3 regions of the Synechococcus sp. MIT S9504 genome follow, and region 2 is predicted to be linked to each of the others. Evidence: predicted binding sites of a transcription regulator. Region 2 holds the regulator's gene; each other region holds the start of a gene.
What was found. The regulator NtcA, encoded in region 2, controls nitrogen genes in cyanobacteria. The targets are predictions, from matches to a motif close to GTANCNNNNGNTAC.
Positions count from the first base shown of each region.

Region 1: SIB58_RS14940 (circularly permuted type 2 ATP-grasp protein) is a predicted target of NtcA. The motif match lies at 1,163-1,176, and genes of this name have one in related genera.
Region 3: urtA (urea ABC transporter substrate-binding protein) is a predicted target of NtcA. The motif match lies at 1,105-1,118, and genes of this name have one in related genera.

Region 1 covers NZ_CP138942.1:2,756,903-2,759,170, reverse strand. Annotated here, with positions in the region: gene SIB58_RS14950 (type 1 glutamine amidotransferase) at 1-559, shown strand, start outside; gene SIB58_RS14945 (DUF4278 domain-containing protein) at 728-895, shown strand; gene SIB58_RS14940 (circularly permuted type 2 ATP-grasp protein) at 1,288-2,268, shown strand, end outside.
Region 2 covers NZ_CP138942.1:2,304,027-2,306,294, reverse strand. Annotated here, with positions in the region: gene SIB58_RS12865 (DUF3084 domain-containing protein) at 1-875, opposite strand, end outside; gene ntcA (global nitrogen regulator NtcA) at 934-1,668, opposite strand; gene rph (ribonuclease PH) at 1,744-2,268, opposite strand, start outside.
Region 3 covers NZ_CP138942.1:2,763,495-2,765,762, reverse strand. Annotated here, with positions in the region: gene urtA (urea ABC transporter substrate-binding protein) at 1-982, opposite strand, end outside; gene ureG (urease accessory protein UreG) at 1,202-1,819, opposite strand; gene SIB58_RS14980 (urease accessory protein UreF) at 1,819-2,268, opposite strand, start outside.

The DNA.
Region 1 (2,268 bases), 450 kb from region 2:
GTCGCACATGAAGTGGCTTCAACGCGAGCTGGAATGGTTATCGATCTGGCATCAGCAGAAAAAACCCGTGCTGGGAATCTGTCTGGGTGCCCAGCTGCTCGCTGTGGCGGCTGGAGGATCGGTGGGAGCACTCGAGGTGGGCGACCCACCACAAGCAATGAAAGAGCTGGGTATTGGCGCCATTCACTGGCTGCGGAATTCCAAAGAAGAACCCCTGCTTGATGGCCTTGATCCAAGTGCACTGGTCCTGCACTGGCATGGCGATCGCATCCGACTACCCCATGACGCCACCTTGCTTGGTTCGTCGTTGCACTGCCCCGAACAGGTGTTCAGGATCGGCCGGCATGCCTTTGGCCTCCAGTGTCATCTCGAAATCTCAGGGCCAAACCTGGAGCGATGGATACAATCCGACGCCGCTTACATCGTTAGCGCGATGGGGAGGAACGGAGCCAATCGACTCCGCAGTGACTGGGAGCGACTCGGCGGATATCTGCAACAGAGTGGAAGCCAGTTGTTCAGCAATATGTTCAACGAGCTACAAAACATCAGCAGCCACTGAATCCAAAACCTTTCGAAACTGGTATCAACACGAACACCAGAGCAACAAGCCAATCAATCACAATCATTTGGTAGTCACAGCTACACATCGTTCACTTCATCCTTGAATGAAGCGCAGTACGACTCAGGCCATGGAACGGGGACCTGAGCTTGCTTCGGAGAACCGATCATGAGCGCACTTCTCTATCGCGGTCACACCTACAATCAGCACAAGGATTTTGTAAAAAAGCCAACTGTTCAACTCACCTATCGCCGGCAGACTTATCGGGCACGTCAGGCAGAGGCTCGCCCGATTGTGGTCGAGCTGAAATACCGGGGCGTGGCTTACAGCCACTGAGCAATCCACTCTTTTGAGTGCGGCCAAATCGAAAGATCTGAGTGGCTAAAACTCAGTTTCTACTTGGATCAGAGTTGATATGGTTCAATCGAACATCGGGCAAAGCTGCAAGCGATCCCTTTCAAGCGCCAGGGAGTCCTCCGGCTGCAAACAGAAAAACTATCCGGTTTCGACTGCCTGGTCATCAGCTCTCTTTTCACTGCAACAGCTGAGAACATTTCAGCAACGCGTGGTGATCTGCTGATCGAGCTCACATCAGTGAATTGCGTACCGAGCACTACACAAATTTTGTGATCTTTGGAGATCAGATCACCCTCAACAAGGATTCGTAGCAACAGTCACAAGACGTGGCTGGAGCGAGCTCTTGGATGAAGTAAACCCACCTTGAAGGGATGTTCACCGACTACAGACCATCGGTCGGCTACGACGAATATTTCTGCAGTGGTACAGCCTGTCCCCGTAAGAATCTGGCCCCCCTGCTCAGTTCACTGGGACAGATTGGCCTGCCGGAACTGAAACGCAACCATGCTTCTGCAAGCAACTTGCTGCGCCGGCTTGGAGCCACCTTTCGCCTCAATGACTCTGGCCAGGAGGGTAGCGAACGGATTCTTCCATTCGATCCCCTGCCTCGACTGATTGCCCTTAGCGAATGGAAGGCCCTGGAGCAGGGACTGCTGCAACGATTGGAGGCCATCGACTGCTTCCTCGCCGACGTCTATGGCTCTCAGCTGATCATTCGTGACGGCGTCATCGACCGCGAGGACGTGGAGAGTTCATCAGGCTGGCTCCCCCAGATGCAGGGCATTGAACTGCCGTTCAATCGTTGGTGCCACATCTCAGGCCTGGACCTGATTCGCGATGGCGACGGCCACTGGCGTGTACTGGAAGACAACCTGCGCTGTCCGTCAGGCGTTGCCTACTTCCTCGAAAACAGACGGGTCATGAAACGCCTTTTCCCCAGCCTGTTCGAGGGGCGCACCGTCAAACCCATTGACGATTACCCATCCCACCTGTTTCGAACCCTCCAGGACCTGGCTCCCTGGAGCGATTCACCACAGGTTGTGATCCTGACTCCAGGGGTTTTGAACAGTGCTTACTTCGAGCACAGCTACCTGGCCCAGCAAATGGGCATCCCATTAGTCGAAGGACGGGATCTGATCTGCGAGGACAATAGTGTTTGGATGCACAGCACGAACGGTCGCACGCGAGTGGATGTGATCTACCGCCGCATCGACGACGACTTCCTCGATCCAACCGTTTTTCGCAAAGACTCCATGCTGGGAGTCTCCGGCCTCATGGATGTGCTGCGTCAGGGCAGGGTCTCCATCGCCAATGCACCGGGAACAGGAGTTGCCGATGACAAGCTCATCTAT
Region 2 (2,268 bases):
CGTACATCTGGGAAGGCGTAAACCACTCGCTCACCACGCAGCACATTGGCCGCTGAGCGCAGCAGCACCACCCAGGTGCCAGGTTTTCGGATGGCTTTTTCCAGTCTTTCAATGTCCTGGCGGGGCACGAGGATGATCTGGCGATCAGGTGCCTGTCCTGGCAGAACTTTCTGAAAGGCCTGCAGATTGGCTTCCCGCAGCACCTGGTCAATCACTTGCCGGGCTTGATCAGGACGATCCAGCTTGAGTGTGACGGTGGCCAGTGGCTGACCACTGCTGATGGCCACATCTCCACGCCGCAGTGCCAGCAGGTTCTCCTCCAGTTGCTGGAGCTCCGCTTCACCGGAGCTGATGCGTTCGCGCACCGCCTGAAGTTCATCATCCGTGCGCTGGATTTCCGCATCGCGGTTGCGCACGTCCTGGCTGAGTCTCTGTCGTTCAGCTTCAAGTCGGCGCGTCTGTTCCTGCAGCGGTTGAAGTGTGCTGCGCAGCTCACCGGCCCGGGCCTCTGCATCAGCCAGGATCTTCCTGGCTTTGATTTCATCGGCGCGAGCCTCCTCGAGTTGTTGACGGGCCTTGCGTTGAGCCTTGCGGCTTCCTTTCAGATCTGAGCGACTGCTGCGCAGGCGTGCTTCCAGGTCGTTGAGTTCAAACAGTCCAACCCGCAGCTGACGGCTCACCAGCAGCATCAACCCCAGCGACAGGGCGCTGATCAGGCTCCCCGTCAGCACTGTGATCACCACCGCGGTTTGACGTGGGCGAAGACCAAAAAGGCTCAGCCGGGCCTTGCCGACCCTTGAACCCAGTCGATCACCAAGGGTGGAGAGCACCCCCCCGAGGATCAACAGGGACAGCAGCAGAAGCCAGCCGGTCACGGACGGTCAAACATGCGGCATGCCGCTGAGGTGCTGCCCATCTTCACCTGTCGAGGGGTTAACTGAAACGTTTGGCCAGTGCAATCGGATCGAGAACGGTGATTTTCTTGCGGTCAATTTCGACCAGGCCTGAATTGCGTAGATCGCCAAGCAGTCGCGTGATCGTGACACGGGTGGATCCGATCGCTTCAGCGATGGCCTGGTGAGAAAGACGCAGATCAATGGTGATGCCCTGGGACCCAGGCATGCCGAAGTCCCTGCAGAGAACAAGCAGAAAACTCACCAGACGGGAGGACATATCCCGGTGTGTGAGTGTTTCGATCATGGTCTCGGTCTGCAGAATTCTGCTGGAGAGACCCTGCAGTAACAGCAATCCCACGCTGGTGTCCGCTTCGATCGCCTGGCGCACGGAGCTCGCTGGTGCTGTCACCATCTCCACTCTGGTGAATGCCACGGAGTGATAAAACCGATCGGAGCGATGCCCGGTGAGCAGTGAGAGCACTCCGAACAGGCTGTTTTCCCTCAGCAGGGCAACGGTGATCTCTTCCCCCGACTCGTACACCCTCGACAGACGTACAGCCCCTCGTCGGATCAGATAGACGCGTTCGGCGGGGTCGCCAGGGAAAAAGATTGTCTTGTTCCGCTCCACCATTTCGGTGCTGGCACCATCCAGATCACGGATCACTTCCAGCAGGGTTCGGCTGGCGGGGTTGGGCGCATTGGTCAGGCTTGTCTCTGTGGATCGCCCAGGTTGGGGAGCAGTCCGACTGAAGCCGCGCATCACTTCGGCCATGACCAACGCATCAATGCGGGGAAGTTAAGGAGCGATGCGCCGTCACCCTGTAGCAACGCACACGGTTCTTCTGGCTCAGTCCCCATGGAGTGCATTCAGCTGTGCGGCCATGAGTTGCTGGAGCCCTGGTTCGGCAAGGTCCAGAAGGCTGTTGAGCTGCCGGCGACTGAATGGTGCACCCTCGGCAGTGCCTTGCAGCTCCAGCAGATCGCCGGCGTTGTTCATCACCACATTGAGATCCACATCGGCCCGGCTGTCTTCGCTGTAGTCCAGATCAAGCAGAGGATGCCCCTCGATCAGGCCCACAGAGACCGCTGCCACTTGGTTGATGACCGGATTGGTGCTGATGCGGCCTTGTGCAAGCAGCCGTTCGCAGGCCTTCTGCAGGGCGAGCCATGCGCCGGTGATGGCCGCTGTCCGGGTTCCCGCATCCGCCTGAATCACATCGCAGTCGATCAGCAGTGTGTTCTCACCCAAAGCCCCCATGTCGATTGCGGCGCGAAGGCTGCGGCCGATCAGGCGTTGGATCTCCTGGGTTCGTCCTGACAGTTTCATCAGTTCCCTGCGCTGACGATCAGGAGTGGATCCCGGCAGCAGTCG
Region 3 (2,268 bases), 460 kb from region 2:
CAGCAACCATGCGATCGGCGCCGTACTTGGCCTTGAAGTCTGCAGCAAACTTCTTGGAAGCAGGTGTATCGATCGACATCATGTAGTTCCATGCGCCGTAGTGACCCTCAAGAAATTCAGGTCCAATCGTGCTGATTTCTTCTTCAGCGATGGAATAACTCATCACGTAATAACCATTGGCCGGTGTGATCCCAGCGTCTTGGATCTGCTTGAAGAAAGCGACGTTCTGGTCGCCGTTAAGGGTGTTGATGATGACGCCACCATCCGGGAGGGCTTTTTTGATCTTGGCGATAATTGGAGCCACCTCTGTATTCCCTAGAGGCAGATAGTCCTCGCCGACAACCTTGCCACCGAGCTGCTCAACCTGAGCCTTGGTGATCGTATTGGACGTGCGGGGGAACACATAGTCCGATCCAACCAGGAAGAAGTCCTTACCGGCAGCAGGTGACTTCTCATACATGAATTTGGTGGCCGGTTCCGATTGTTGATTCGGGGTTGCGCCTGTGTAGAAGATGTTGCTCGAACACTCCTGGCCTTCGTACTGAATCGGGTAATACAGGAAGGCATTCTTCGACTCATAGACCGGCAGCATTTCCTTCCGGCTGGCTGAAGTCCAGCCACCAAAAACAACTGGCACCTTGTCTTGGTCGATCAGCTTCTTCGATTTCTCAGCGAAGGTCGGCCATGTGGATGCACCATCTTCAACGATGGTTTCAATGATGTATTTCTTGCCATCAACCTCAACGCCCCCGGCAGCGTTGATTTCTGCGATGGCCATCTTCTCGGTATCAACGAGGGTCTTCTCCGAGATGGCCATGGTGCCTGTCAGAGAATGAAGGATGCCAACAGTGACAGTGCAATTGCCATCGTCATCACAGGTGGCGTTGGTGGCCTGACCGCCACCTGCACATGCCGTGACACCGAGACCTAGAGAGGCAGCAGCCAAGCCAGAAAACAACCGCTTGGACAAAGAATTACTCATGAAATCCTCAATTCAGGATGCTCGCCGAATGGCGGAAGTGACTGAGTAAGACTGATTCAAAATCAGTTTTGTATTAACGAAAACATAATGACGTTAAGGGTCCTGAACAGTGCCTAAGCAAAGTAACTATTGCGACAAATGTGCATCAAGCAAGGGATGAGCTTGCATCCACTTACACCAAAAATAATTCGGTATCAACGACAGCAAAAGCAATAACAATTATTGAATACGTCTTGAATTTGGTAGCTGTTGCATCAGAAATCCAACAACAGAATCCAGGCCTTCTCCGCTTTGGAGATTGGTGAAGCACCAGGGACGGCCTGCACGCATTCGTTGGGCATCACGCTCCATCACCCCCAAGTCGGCTCCAACGAAAGGTGCCAGATCGATCTTGTTGATCACAAGCAAGTCTGAGCGGGTGATGCCTGGGCCGCCCTTGCGCGGGATCTTGTCACCAGCAGCCACATCGATCACGTAGATGCACAAGTCCACCAGCTCAGGACTGAAGCTGGAGGCCAAATTATCGCCACCGCTTTCCACCAACACCACATCCAAGTCGGGAAACTGGGCTTCCAGCTCAGACACCGCAGACCGATTGATCGAGCAATCCTCCCGAATCGCCGTATGCGGACATCCTCCAGTTTCGACTCCACGGATCCGCTCTGGCTCCAAGGCCCCTGCCTGGGTCAGAAACTGAGCATCCTCCTGGGTGTAGATGTCATTGGTGACAACAGCCAGCTGCAACTGATCGCGCAGCTCTCTGCAAAGAGCCTCCACCAATGCGGTCTTCCCCGAGCCCACCGGTCCGGCAACACCTAAACGAAGCTTGCTAGCCATCAACTTCGAAACAAGCGGGAATACAACTCAGCATGGGCCAGCTGCGCCATCGAGACGCCAACACCACTGTTCCAAAGCTCATGGGGGTGAACAGCAGACAACTGTTCAGCCACATCCACTATCTGGGGGAGCAGGCGTTGCTGCAGAATCTGGGCTCTTGTTGGCCCCAATGGCACTAAACGCACAGCAGCACTGAGTTGATTGGCAACCCAGCCGTAGAGATAGCCCTCAACCATTTCCCGCTCAGCGACCTGCAGAGCAACGGAGGCCCATGCCCATGCAGCAGGCCATGCCAGAGGAAGCGCTTCTGGAAGAGGGTGACCCAGGTCTGCGAGCAGCACAAGCAACGAACCACCCATCTGACGCTGTTGGGCACGCAGCTCTGCAGCTTCGCGCGTCGCCAACAGCCAGCCATCCAGATCAATCACCCGGGTTCGCGCACTGGCATC